Regions from separate parts of the Solibacillus sp. FSL W8-0372 genome, predicted to be linked through region 4. Evidence: riboswitches for the same ligand, from Rfam matches in the RefSeq annotation. Region 4 holds a riboswitch; each other region holds the start of a gene.
What was found. A riboswitch is a leader RNA that binds a small molecule or an ion and turns the genes downstream of it on or off. The one in region 4 is predicted to bind S-adenosylmethionine.
Positions count from the first base shown of each region.

Region 1: another riboswitch for S-adenosylmethionine. It lies ahead of MKY13_RS01605 (O-acetylhomoserine aminocarboxypropyltransferase/cysteine synthase family protein); the one in region 4 lies ahead of metA (homoserine O-succinyltransferase).
Region 2: another riboswitch for S-adenosylmethionine. It lies ahead of MKY13_RS15220 (methionine ABC transporter ATP-binding protein); the one in region 4 lies ahead of metA (homoserine O-succinyltransferase).
Region 3: another riboswitch for S-adenosylmethionine. It lies ahead of MKY13_RS18305 (bifunctional homocysteine S-methyltransferase/methylenetetrahydrofolate reductase); the one in region 4 lies ahead of metA (homoserine O-succinyltransferase).

Region 1 covers NZ_CP150204.1:320,603-323,759, forward strand. The annotation lists gene MKY13_RS01600 (DASS family sodium-coupled anion symporter) at 1-750, opposite strand, end outside; SAM riboswitch class I at 1,107-1,221, shown strand; gene MKY13_RS01605 (O-acetylhomoserine aminocarboxypropyltransferase/cysteine synthase family protein) at 1,338-2,642, shown strand; gene MKY13_RS01610 (hypothetical protein) at 2,830-3,157, shown strand, end outside.
Region 2 covers NZ_CP150204.1:2,959,860-2,963,016, reverse strand. The annotation lists gene MKY13_RS15240 (arsenate reductase family protein) at 1-303, shown strand, start outside; gene gcvH (glycine cleavage system protein GcvH) at 384-764, shown strand; gene MKY13_RS15230 (toprim domain-containing protein) at 857-1,183, shown strand; gene MKY13_RS15225 (thioredoxin family protein) at 1,191-1,493, shown strand; SAM riboswitch class I at 1,555-1,658, shown strand; gene MKY13_RS15220 (methionine ABC transporter ATP-binding protein) at 1,816-2,844, shown strand; gene MKY13_RS15215 (methionine ABC transporter permease) at 2,837-3,157, shown strand, end outside.
Region 3 covers NZ_CP150204.1:3,587,148-3,590,304, forward strand. The annotation lists gene MKY13_RS18305 (bifunctional homocysteine S-methyltransferase/methylenetetrahydrofolate reductase) at 1-1,540, opposite strand, end outside; SAM riboswitch class I at 1,650-1,747, opposite strand; gene hemG (protoporphyrinogen oxidase) at 1,844-3,157, opposite strand, start outside.
Region 4 covers NZ_CP150204.1:1,762,222-1,765,378, forward strand. The annotation lists gene MKY13_RS08660 (hypothetical protein) at 1-378, shown strand, start outside; gene MKY13_RS08665 (hypothetical protein) at 480-782, shown strand; SAM riboswitch class I at 1,031-1,139, shown strand; gene metA (homoserine O-succinyltransferase) at 1,330-2,271, shown strand; gene MKY13_RS08675 (ABC transporter ATP-binding protein) at 2,458-3,157, opposite strand, start outside.

The DNA of each region.
Region 1 (3,157 bases), 1.4 Mb from region 4:
GAATAATACGAAGGACATGATGACTGAAAACGGCGCGGCATACATAAACCACTTGCCCCAAGAAATATCGACTCCAAATTCAGAGTTAATAAAACCAAGTGCTACTAAGTTTTGCGCTGCAGCAGTTTTAATCCCCACATTCCAAATTGAAACAGCTTGGGTAGCGGTAATAACTAACAACGCTGCAAGTCTACTTTCTTTAGATAATCCAAAAGCCGCAACAACCCCTAATAGAATAGGGACAACTGCACCAGCACGAGCAGTCGCGCTTGGTACAACAAAAGCTAATACAATTGCTACTAAAATAGCCCCTACTACTAATGCTTTCGTTTTTGTTCCAACTAATGATAAAACCCACAGTGCAATACGCTTATGAAGGTTCGTTATTTGCATGGCAGCTGCTAAAAATAATGCAGCCCCGACTAACGCAACCGAGGAACTACTAAATCCACCTAACGCTAATTTTAACGCTTCTTTAGTGCCCATTTGTACGGAAGGATCTTCCATACTCGGAGCCAAACCTAATAAAACAGCGATGGCAGCTAATATCATTGCAGAACTAACCGGATAGGCTACCGCTTCGGTTACCCATAATATAACGGCAAATGCTAAAATAGCTAATGCTCGTTGTCCAACAACGGGAAGATCTCCACCACTATTTGGAAGTAAAACAATGGTAATGAGTGCTGCAAACGCTAAAACTATCCATAATGGTTTTAAATTTCGTTTACTTGTCGCTTCTGTTGCCATACTTAACGCCTCACTTCGTTTAAAGTTTTAGTTAAATAATAAATTAATAAGACAAAATATACCCATTCTTCTAAAAGTAAAATATATTCTTTATTTCCAATTGCAAGGGAAATCCCTTAACAATTATGATTATAGCACTTCCAAAAAATGATACATGTTAATATTTGGTGAATAAATATATTGAGAAAAATTTTGTTTTAAGCAGAAATTGTATAGAATAGTATAATAATTTTAGTGTGGGAAGATAAAATATTTTTATGAATTAATTTAAAATCAGAAAATTTTAATTTTTCGGTTGACTTATAGAATTACTCTGCTTTATACTGAGAATCAACGATGGAACATAAATCACATATCTCTTATCAAGAGCGGCGGAGGGAATAGGCCCTGAGATGCCCGGCAACCAGTAAGTGATGAACTGACTAAGGTGCTAAATCCTACAAAATGGACAATCATTTTGAAAGATAAGAGGAGGCAAACTTGCTCATGCGCAACCCTCTTCTTAACTGAAGAGGGTTTTTTTCATTTAAAAAATCCTCCTCAAAAACACCGATTTCACCATCGAATAATTTTAGGAGGTTATTAGAGTGACGAATTTAAGACCAGAAACTTTATTATTGCACGGGGGGCAAAAGCCAGATCCTGTAACGGGGGCGATTGCAGTTCCTGTATATCGTACAACTGCCTATGCATTCAATGACACTGCTCATGCGCAACGTCTATTTGCATTACAGGAAACTGGCAATATTTATTCTCGTATTATGAATCCTACAGTGGGGGCATTTGAAGAACGGGTTGCTTTACTTGAGGGGGGCACAGCTGCAGTAGGGCTTTCATCTGGCGCAGCAGCAGTGGCATTCTCCATTTTAAATGTAGCCGGTGCAGGAGATGAAATTGTTGCTGCTGGTTCTCTGTACGGAGGAACATACAATTTATTCGCAACTACATTGCCTCGCTACGGCATTACAGTAAAATTTGTGGATGAATCAGATCCTGCAAACTTCCAAGCGGCGATTACTGATAAAACGAAGGCGATCTTCGCTGAAATAATCGGAAATCCAAGCTTGAAAGTACTCGATATTGAAGCAGTAGCAAACATCGCTCATGACAATGGTCTTCCGTTATTAATAGACAGCACATTTGCTTCCCCATATGGAAGTAATCCGATTGAATTCGGCGCGGATGTTGTCATTCATTCTGCAACAAAATGGATTGGCGGTCATGGAACGACGATCGGTGGGATTGTCGTTGATGCTGGAAAGTTTGACTGGACACAAGGAAGACATCCAGGATTTACAGAACCGGATACTTCTTACCATGGTCTACGCTACGGAATTGACACAGCAGGCGCTGCATTTGCGACAAAGCTTCGTGTTCAACTATTGCGTGATTTTGGTCCAACATTATCTGCTGACGCGGCATTTAATTTCCTACAAGGACTAGAAACGCTTCATTTGCGTATTGTCCGTCACAATGAAAACACACAAAAAGTTGCCGAGTATTTAAGAAACCACCCATTTGTGGAATACGTAAATTACAACGGTTTTGAAGATTTTGAGACACATGATTTGGCGAAAAAATATTTGAAAAACGGCTTCGGATCAATCATTACGTTCGGCATTAAAGGTGGACGTGAAGCAGGGCGCCAAGTAATTGATAACGTGGAATTATTCTCGCATGTAGCAAACGTTGGGGATGCTCGTTCATTAATTATCCATCCTGCGAGCACAACGCACCAACAGTTATCTGCTGAAGAATTAAAAACTGCCGGCGTATCGGAAGAGCTCATTCGCTTATCGATCGGGTTAGAAGCAGCAGAAGATATTATCGCGGATTTAGAACAGGCATTAGCGAAAGTTGCGGCTGAAGTAGGCGCAGAGACAAACGTATAAAACTTAAAAAAAGCTTAGCTTTTCCCATTCGAGAAGCTAAGCAATTTTTAGAAAATTAATTCCTACTAATTATATAAGTTTTATTGACAAAGTTAATACCTAGTAATACAATTGGAATAATAAAACTACCAACCAAAATATTTGAAATAATGTTGCAGCATTATTGAAGGAAAAGGAGTTGTTCGACATGGGGAAAGTATACAGTGCACAAAATGTAGCAGCCTACATTATTTATGAATTAAACGAAGTAAAGGAATATGTAAATGCTTGTGCAATTCAGCAAATTTTAGCGGATGTAAATGTCATGTGGCAAAAGGTTTTTGGGCATAGTGCTTTCTCGGAACAAACTCACAATCTGGAAACAACAGGCTATGTCATAAAGGAAGTTGCTGAGGAGTATAACGTTCATGGAAGTGCGCATATTTTAACTCCAGCACGCGAATGGTTTTTAAAATATGGTGAGTTCCAGTTAGTGCAACGCCCATATGCGGTGCCAAACTACTCCGTAAAAGAAG
Region 2 (3,157 bases), 1.2 Mb from region 4:
AAATGGCTAGATGAAAATGGTATTCAATATGAAAATATTAACATCGTTGAAGAAACGCCTTCTAAAGAGCAACTTAAAGCGTATTATGAAGCTAGTGGGTTGCCTTTAAAGAAATTCTTTAATACTTCAGGTATGAAATATCGTGAGCTGGAACTAAAAGACAAATTGCCTTCGATGTCTGATGATGAGCAATTAGAGCTATTAGCTTCAGATGGTATGTTAATCAAGCGTCCAATAGTGACAGATGGCAAAAAATTAACATTAGGTTTTAAGGAGTCTGACTTCTCAGAATCGTGGAAATAAACCGGTATTCACGTTGTATTTCCGAACGAAATATGGCAAAATGAAGTTGAATGTACTACATAATAACTGGAGGTTTTTTAATGAGCACACCTAAAGAGTTACTTTATTCAAAAGAGCATGAGTGGGTTAAAGTTGAAGACGGCAAAGCAACAATCGGAATTACAGATTTTGCACAAGCTGAATTAGGGGACATCGTGTTTGTGGAGTTACCGGAAGTAGGCGATGAAGTTTCAAAGGATCAGCCATTCGGTAGTGTAGAATCTGTTAAAACTGTTTCGGAACTTTATGCTCCAATCTCAGGTAAAGTTGTTGCGATTAACGAAGAACTTTTAGACAACCCAGAATACGTAAATGAATCTCCTTACGGTACAGCTTGGATGATTACGGTTGAAGTAACGAACGACGAAGAAGTTAAAGAATTAATGGATGCAGATGCTTATACTGCATTAATTGAACAATAAATGTTTCAACACCAAAGCCTATTAGTTAAAGGTTTTGGTGTTTTTTTGCTATTGTATAGATAGCCGTAATTGATGAAAGGAAGCGTATCTCTATGGGAAAATGCATTGTAGTTGAAGGACGGGCCGATAAAATGAGGTTAATTCCTTTATTGGCTGAAGAAGTCACGATAATTTGTACTAATGGAACAATAAGTGAAGTCAATTTAATCGAATTACTAGAAGACTATGAGCATTATGAAATTGTGACAATGTTTGATGCAGACAAAAATGGTGAAAAGTTAAGAAAACTAATGAACCGGGCATTTCCTGAAGTAACTCAGCTAATTATACCTCGAGAATATGTAGAGGTAGAAAAGACTCCCAAACTAATTTTACGGAACTTATTAATACAAGCAAAATTTTTAATAAAAGAAGGATGACTTAAATATGGAACAATGGTCAAGAGAGCAGTGGGAACAAAATATACAACAATATGATCAAACCGCATTTTTCCTATACACCCCAATGTGCGGTACTTGTGAACTTTCGGAAAGAATGCTGAAAGTAGTTGAGAAATTACTACCAGATTTACCACTAGGTATGGCAAATATCAATTATATTGAGGGGTTGGCCAACGATTTGAAAATCGAAAGCGTACCTTGTTTAATTGTTTCTGACAATGGAAAAGTGTCAAAAAAGTTATATGCATTTAAATCCGTACCATTTTTGTATGAAATATTAAAAAAGTAATTGACGTCTTCTCTTTAGCATGATAAAGTAACAGACATAATAATAAAACTTAATAACGTTGCTCTTATAAAGAGAGGTGGAGGGAAGTGCCCTATGAAGCCCGGCAACCAGCATTTTATGCAAAGGTGCCAATTCACACAAAGTTTAAACTTTGAAAGATGAGAGAACGGTTTACCGTATAAATTTTTATGTGAAACCTTTCTACTTGTCGTGAGTAGGAAGGTTTTTTTGGTGTAATTTTATTTTCGAAGATGCGAAAAAAACACTAAAAACATTATATTGAAATTACAGGTAGGTTATTTCAAGAGAAGGGGTACGACGCATGATTGATATACAAAATATCACGAAAGTATATAACACAAAAAACGGTGAGCTTACAGCGGTAGACAATGTTAGCTTATCGATTGAAAAAGGAGAAATATACGGTATTATCGGCTACAGTGGTGCTGGTAAAAGTACAATGATCCGCCTATTAAATGGTCTGGAAAAACCTTCAACAGGTTCAGTTATTGTAGGTGGACAGGATATTTCTAAAGCATCAGGGGCAAAGTTAAGAGAAGCACGCCAAAAAATTAGTATGATATTTCAGCACTTTAATTTACTTTGGTCGCGCACAGTCGAAGAAAATATTGCATTTCCTCTTGAAATCGCTGGTGTTTCCAAATCTCAGCGTGCCAAACGAGTGGAAGAGCTGATTGAACTAGTAGGTCTAAAAGGAAGAGGAAAAGCCTATCCATCACAACTTTCAGGTGGTCAAAAACAACGTGTCGGCATAGCCCGCGCATTAGCGAACAACCCGGAAGTTCTTCTATGTGATGAAGCCACTTCAGCACTTGATCCAGAGACGACGGATTCTATTTTAGAGCTATTACTGGATATTAATAAAAAGATCGGCTTAACAATTGTACTGATTACACATGAAATGCATGTTATTCGCAAAATCTGTAACCGTGTGGCTGTTATGGAAGCAGGAAAAGTAGTGGAACAGGGAGATGTTCTGCAGGTCTTCCAACACCCACAAGCGCCGATTACCAAAAATTTCGTTTCGCAAGCTTCTGGAGAAACGCAGGAAATGCAGGCGTCACTAGAGCAAATTTTAGCCAATTACCCAGCAGGAAAAATTGCCAAATTAACATTTGCGGAGGCAACGACAGAACAGCCGGTAATATCTCAGATGATTAAGCAATTTGACATAGTCGTTAATATCGTTCACGGGAAAATATCCAATACAACAGCCGGTTCATTCGGTACGCTATTTATTCATATCGATGGTGAGCAACACGAAGTAGAGAAGGCATTAAACTTCTTAACAATGCAGGAAATTCAAACGGAGGTGATTGAGCATGCTTAATCAATTATTTCCGAACGTTGACTGGGGTAAAATGCTCGACGCAACATATGAAACTGTTTATATGACAGCTGTAGCGACGGTCATTACATTCATCCTCGGAATTCTAATAGGAATTGTATTGTTTTTAACAAGTGACAACCAGTTATGGGCAAATAAAGTCGTTCACTTTTTGACTGGGTCGCTCGTAAATATTTTCCGTTCGATTCCATTTATCGTATTAATTATTTTATTAATACCGTTTACAAAGTTTTTACTTGGAACGATTCGTGGTGCCAATGCAGCATTACCAGCACTTATTATCGGTGCGGCACCA
Region 3 (3,157 bases), 1.8 Mb from region 4:
TTTCCAAATGCTTTGTTGCCTCGTAGATTTCGATAATCTTTTCTTTCGTATAAACCGGCTGTGAAATAAAGTAATCTGCACCATGCTCGATTTTCTTCTCTAAACGAGCTACAGCACGGTCCAATACACGGACATTCGGATTAAAGGCAGCAGCCACAGAAAAATCCGCCTGTTTTCGCAGCGATTTCCCAGTAAAAGAGCTGCCTTTATTTAGCTGCTTAATAAGTGAAATAAGCTCCATTGACGAAACATCATAAACGCTCGTCGCCCCCGGGAAATCCCCCACTTTTGTCGGGTCCCCAGTGATGACTAAAATATCGTGAAGTTCCAGCGCATCAAGTCCCATTAAATGTGACTGGAGCCCAATTAAATTGCGGTCACGGCACGTTAAATGCGGCAATGAACGAATTCCATGCTCTTTTAAAATCGCAGCCATTGCGATATTACTGATGCGCGGGGATGCAAGTGAGTTATCCGCCATCATAATGACATCGGCTCCCGCTTTTGCCAGTTGTTTTGCTCCTTCGACAAACCCGTCAATTTCCAGATGACGCGGTGTATCAAGTTCCACAATAACAGAACGTTCACGTTTTGCTTTTTCATGGAGCGGCTCTTGCTTACGTGGCTCCGGAATACGGACAAATTGTGTATGCCCTGGTTTTTCTTCTTTCGTTTCAATTGGTTGCATATTCGCCAGACGTTGTTTTACCGCCGCAATATGCTTCGGTGTCGTCCCACAACAACCGCCAATTAAACGGACACCTTGATTTACGAGTTCAACGGCCGCACGTGCGAAATAATCCGTTTCTGATTCATAGACAACACGACCATCTTCAATATCTAATAACGAAGCATTCGGGTAAGCTGATAAAAAAGCCTTGTTCGGTAAGTTGACTCCTTCAAACGCTTGAATTGTATGGAAAGGACCTAACCGGCAGTTACTCCCAACAATATCTGCACCTAACCTTTCCAAATCATGAAATGCTTCATTTAAAGACATTAAATTTTGAAGAACACCTGGTTCCTGCATTGTCACTTGAGCAATGATCGGTAAATCGGTCATTGAACGTAATAGGTGGACACAATGCGATAATTCTTCAAAATCGTAATACGTTTCCAATAAGAATCCATCCGGTTCGCCAGCTAGTAATACTTCCACTTGCTCTTGAAAGGCAGTTAAGATTTCATCTAATGTTGCATCACTTTTTCGAATCCCTCGAATACCTCCGATTGTTGCCAGAACATACTGCCCTCCCGGAGCAGCTGCACGCTTCGCAATCTTCAGCGCAGCTTCGTTAAATTCTTTTACTCGATTTTCAAAACCATATCGAGCTAACTTAATCGCATTCGCTCCATATGTATTTGTTTGAATAATATCTGCACCTACAGCAATATATTCACTATGAATTTTCTCGATAATTTCAGGTCGTGCAATATTCATTTCCTCATGGCAGTAATCCAACCCATAAGAATAAAGTAAAGTTCCAATTGCTCCGTCCGCCGTTAAAACGCGTGTTTTTAAATCTTGTAATAAACCCAATTATTTCACTCCATTATTCACAGTATTTTCAGTATATTTTTAATACAAAAAAGCCTTCTTTCACTAAGCAAAAGAAGGCTTGATAGTTGTCAGTCGTCAACTTAATCCCTTCTCATCTTCTGGCTATCGCCACTGGATTTAGCACCTGACATAATGTTGGTTGCTGAAGTTTCAACGGGCCAGTCCCTCAACTTCTCTCGATAAGAAATTTTATGAATTTTTCAAAAAATTTAAAATTATTTAAGCTATCATATCGTTATCTAAATAAGACGTCAATACCCTTTAGCCTAATAAAGTATTTCTTTACATAATTCGTGCAATAATTTGTTCCGCCGTTTTTTTACCGTTTTGAATACAAGCGCCGATCCCTACCCCAAAGTACGAACATCCAGCTAAAAGCAGGTTCGGATAGTGCACTTCTAAATAGTCCACAACTTTAGATAACGCTTCATTATGCGCTAAATCATAGCGGGGCATCTGATTAATCCATTTCGTTACATTTACGACGGTTGGTTTCGCTTCAATACCCAAACTTAAACGAATATCCTCCATTGCGACTTTCTCCAACTCTTCATCTGACATGGCTGCCAGTTCTTCATAACGCGGATTAATATTTTTATAAAATAAACGAACGAGCAGATTCCCTTCTGCTGAAGTATGCTTCCATTTACGACTTGTCCAAGTAGATGCATTACACACTAAATCACTATTATGGGAAACGATGAAACCTGTACCATCTGCCGGTAAAACACTATCCGGTACATCAAAGCCAACATACATCGTTAATGCAGATGCTGTTGTAAACTTTTCTAACTGTCTATCCAATTTGTCATCTTGCAATAAAGTACGTACTGTATTATTCGGTACAGCAAGGACCACAATATCCGCTATAATCGTTTCGTCTTCTAATACAACTTTATACTGTTCCCCTACTTTTTGTATTTGCTCAGTTGCAGCTTTTTTTATGAATTCCACTTCCGGCAATTGCTCTTCAAGGTGGTCAATTAATGAAGATAAACCTTTTTCGAAAGATATAAATTTCTTATCCGCTGCTTTTTCAAACTGCTCGCGATTAGCTTCAAAGCCTTTCATAATCGATCCATAATTATTTTTATAATCAACTAAATACGGTAGCGTTGACGCTAAGCTCAGCTGGTATAAATCTCCCGAATATACCCCTGCCAATACAGGAGCAATTTGTTTTCGCACAATTTCTTCACCTAAAAAATATTCCAAAAATGCACCAATGGAACTTTCCTTCGTAAAATCTGTATTTGGAATGTCTATATCCTGTAATGCTCTTTTCTTTCCTTCTTCTGAAATTAACGTGCTCGACATAAGTGATTCCACGCTCATCGGAATCCCGAATGTAGACCCCGCGGGAATAGCATGTAGCTCATTATTAGTATGAATGTAGGAAATGCCTGTTTCGTTATAAACAAGCTTCGATTCAAAGTTAAGTTCCTTCACAAGCTCTAACACATTCGGATGGCGGGCAACAATGGAATCCGCGCCGGTTTCCATAATAAACCCTCCTTCATGTACGGAATGTATTTTTCCACCTAAATAAGGATTTTTTTCGATTAATACTAATCGTGCTTCGATATTCTTTTCGTG
Region 4 (3,157 bases):
CATTGGGGAGACCCTATACGAAACTACGATGAAAAAGAAATTCTAGAAAGCATAGGTAAGGTTGGTAGTTATAAAGAATTTATTGAAGGACTTGAAAGAGTCCTTCGTGAAGGACTTATAAATGACTTTAACGAAGGCTGGGATTTAGAAGAACAGTTGATGGCTGTAGCCAGAGAGTATCTAACCAACTATTCAAGAAGATTGGATTATAAAGTGAAAAAGATATTTGAAGAAACAGGCAAACTTGAAGATATTAGTCGCATAGTGAACAGTTTTGAAAAAGTTCTTGAAGAGAACTATAAGAGATTTATCAGTAAACAATTAAAGGTTGATTCACCTTATTTCATATATGAGGGAAACGGACAGAAAGAATGCTGAAGAAAGTTTATTACTAACTATTTAAAACAGATAGAACGAGTAGGATGAAGCAATGTCAGGAGACCTGCCCATATAGCTATTAAGAGTAAAGTGTGTTGTGCTTGTTCCCTGTTCCTTATCCCCTAGAAGATAAGCCCACTTTTGTTGATAGAGATGCTTATAACTATATTATTAATGGAACCCACACAACTGCATATTTTGTATTTGCAGTTTTATTTATGATATTTACTAGCATGGCTTTCGACTTTATAATACAAAGTCAATTAGTTGCGGATTATATGTTAGATTATTATAGTGGTGGGAATATAAGAGATAGAAATAATGCAAATGCTGCAATTAGAGAGCTAGTAAAAGTGTTTTATATATTAAAAGAAATGATGATCAACTACAATATCGGAAGTTGAGCAACCTTCAAAAGAGGGTTGTTTTTTTATCGTTAAAATACAATACGTTTCTTTTTTCCAGAAGTATGATTTATTATGGAAATTATTTAGATTTAATAAGAAGTTAAATAATTTATATAAAAGTACTCCTAATTAAATATAATTAAATTATTGAGGTATAAGTGTGGTCATGACAGTATTTGTTTTATATATTTTTTTGAATTATTGCAAAACTTACGCTACCGTGTTACACTAGTGTCAATTTAATAGTCTTATCAAGAGAAGCGGAGGGAACTTGGCCCGTAGATGCTTCAGCAACCTCTAGTATAACTAGAAAGGTGCTACTTCCAGCAAGGCAAAGTCCTTGGCAGATAAGAACGGGTATATTAACCTCTCATTTCTGTTGTGCTGGAATGAGGGGTTTTTTGTTTTTTCAGCAAGTATGAAGGTACTTGCTCCAATAATCAAACCCCTGCGGCTATTATGATTTACTTGAAAGGAAAGAAGCTTGAAATAGCTTTCGTTATGAAACTAAGATTATTTAGAAAGATTAGAGGGGGACAGTGTAATGCCGATTAATATTCCGAAACATTTACCGGCCGGTGAGCTACTGAGAAAAGAGAAAATTTTCGTTATGGAGGAAGACCGGGCGAAAACTCAGCAAATTCGACCTTTGAATATTTTAGTGTTCAATTTAATGCCGGAAAAAGAAAAAACCGAGCTCCAATTATTGCGTTTACTCGGAAATACACCACTACAGGTAGATGTGACATTTTTAAATACCGCTACATATGAATCAAAAAATGTTTCCAAATCACATTTAGATACGTTCTATCAAACATTCGATGAAATTAAACACCGCCGATATGATGGTTTGATTATCACAGGTGCACCGGTAGAGAAAATGCAATTTGAAGATGTTGGATACTGGAAGGAAATTACCGATGTAATGGATTGGGCCGATCAAAATGTTACATCAATTATGTATATATGTTGGGGAGCACAAGCTGCACTGTATCATCATTTCGGTATCGGGAAATTTGAGCTGCCTAAAAAATGCTCCGGCGTCTATTCACATGTGATTACCGATTTAACGGTCGATTTAGTACGAGGCTTCAGTGATGAATATGTTGCGCCTCATTCACGTCATACATCTGTCTCGATTGACGAAGTCCGTGCGCACCCAGATTTGCGTCTGCTCAGCTATTCGGACGATGCGGGGGTATTTATCGTTCAATCAAAAAACAATAAGCACATCATGATTACAGGCCATTTAGAGTATGATGCGACGACTCTATCGGACGAATATTTCCGAGATGTTGAAAAGGATCCAGAAAATACGGAAGTTCCAATTAATTACTTCCCAAATAATGACCCGCAAAATGCTCCAAAAAATGTATGGCGTGCCCATTCACATCTATTGTTCTACAACTGGTTAAACTATTACGTATACCAAGAAACACCTTATGAATGGCACTTTGTTGAGGAAAATATCGAATATCATATTTAAAAAAATGGCTAGGAAAGAAATAAAAAATTGATTGGAATGGAGGGAGACTCCAGCGGGAAAAGCAAAATTTTTTGCGACGAGTAACCGCAGGAGCACGGACGCCTGAGACTACAGGCTCAGGCCGTGCCCGCGGAAAGCGTCCCGGAATGGAAATCAATTTTTGGGTTATAGCTCAGCCGCTCACTTCTATTTCACTGCAATCCATGCACGTTCTTGTTGTATTTGCAAACTTACTTCACGGCCAAAAAAATCACTTAGCAATTGTTCATTCAATATAACTTCGCGAGTATCTGCAGCTACGCTTTCACCATCTTTCATTAACAGTACATGGCTGAAACAAGGCAAAATTTCTTCTACATGGTGCGTTACATAAATAAGTGTAGGGCAGTGATTGCCTTGTGCTATTTGCTCAATCTTTTGCAGTAAGTTTTCCCGCTCTATAAGATCGAGTCCGCCGCATGGTTCATCCAATATTAATATTTCTGGTTCTGCCATTAAAGCACGTGCAATTTGTACACGTTGTCGTTCACCTTGCGATAAATGCTCAAAAGATTTATTCGCCAAATGATCGCAGTGAAACTGTCTCATAAAGGATAGTGCCTGCTCAATTTCTGTATCGGACACGTCATTAAATAGACGGAGCGCACCGAATTTTCCGCTAAGCACAATTTCAATGGCATTATCCTGCCAGTTGAAGCTGTCAATCATTGCATTGCTTACCCAGCCGATGCGTGTTCGGAGAGTAGGGATATATGTATTGCCGAAAGTTTCACCTAGTACTTGCACTTTACCATTGTTCGGCCAAATATAGCCGTTGATTACTTTTAACAAGGTTGTTTTTCCTGAACCGTTCAAGCCTAAAATGGCCCAATGCTGTCCTTTTTGT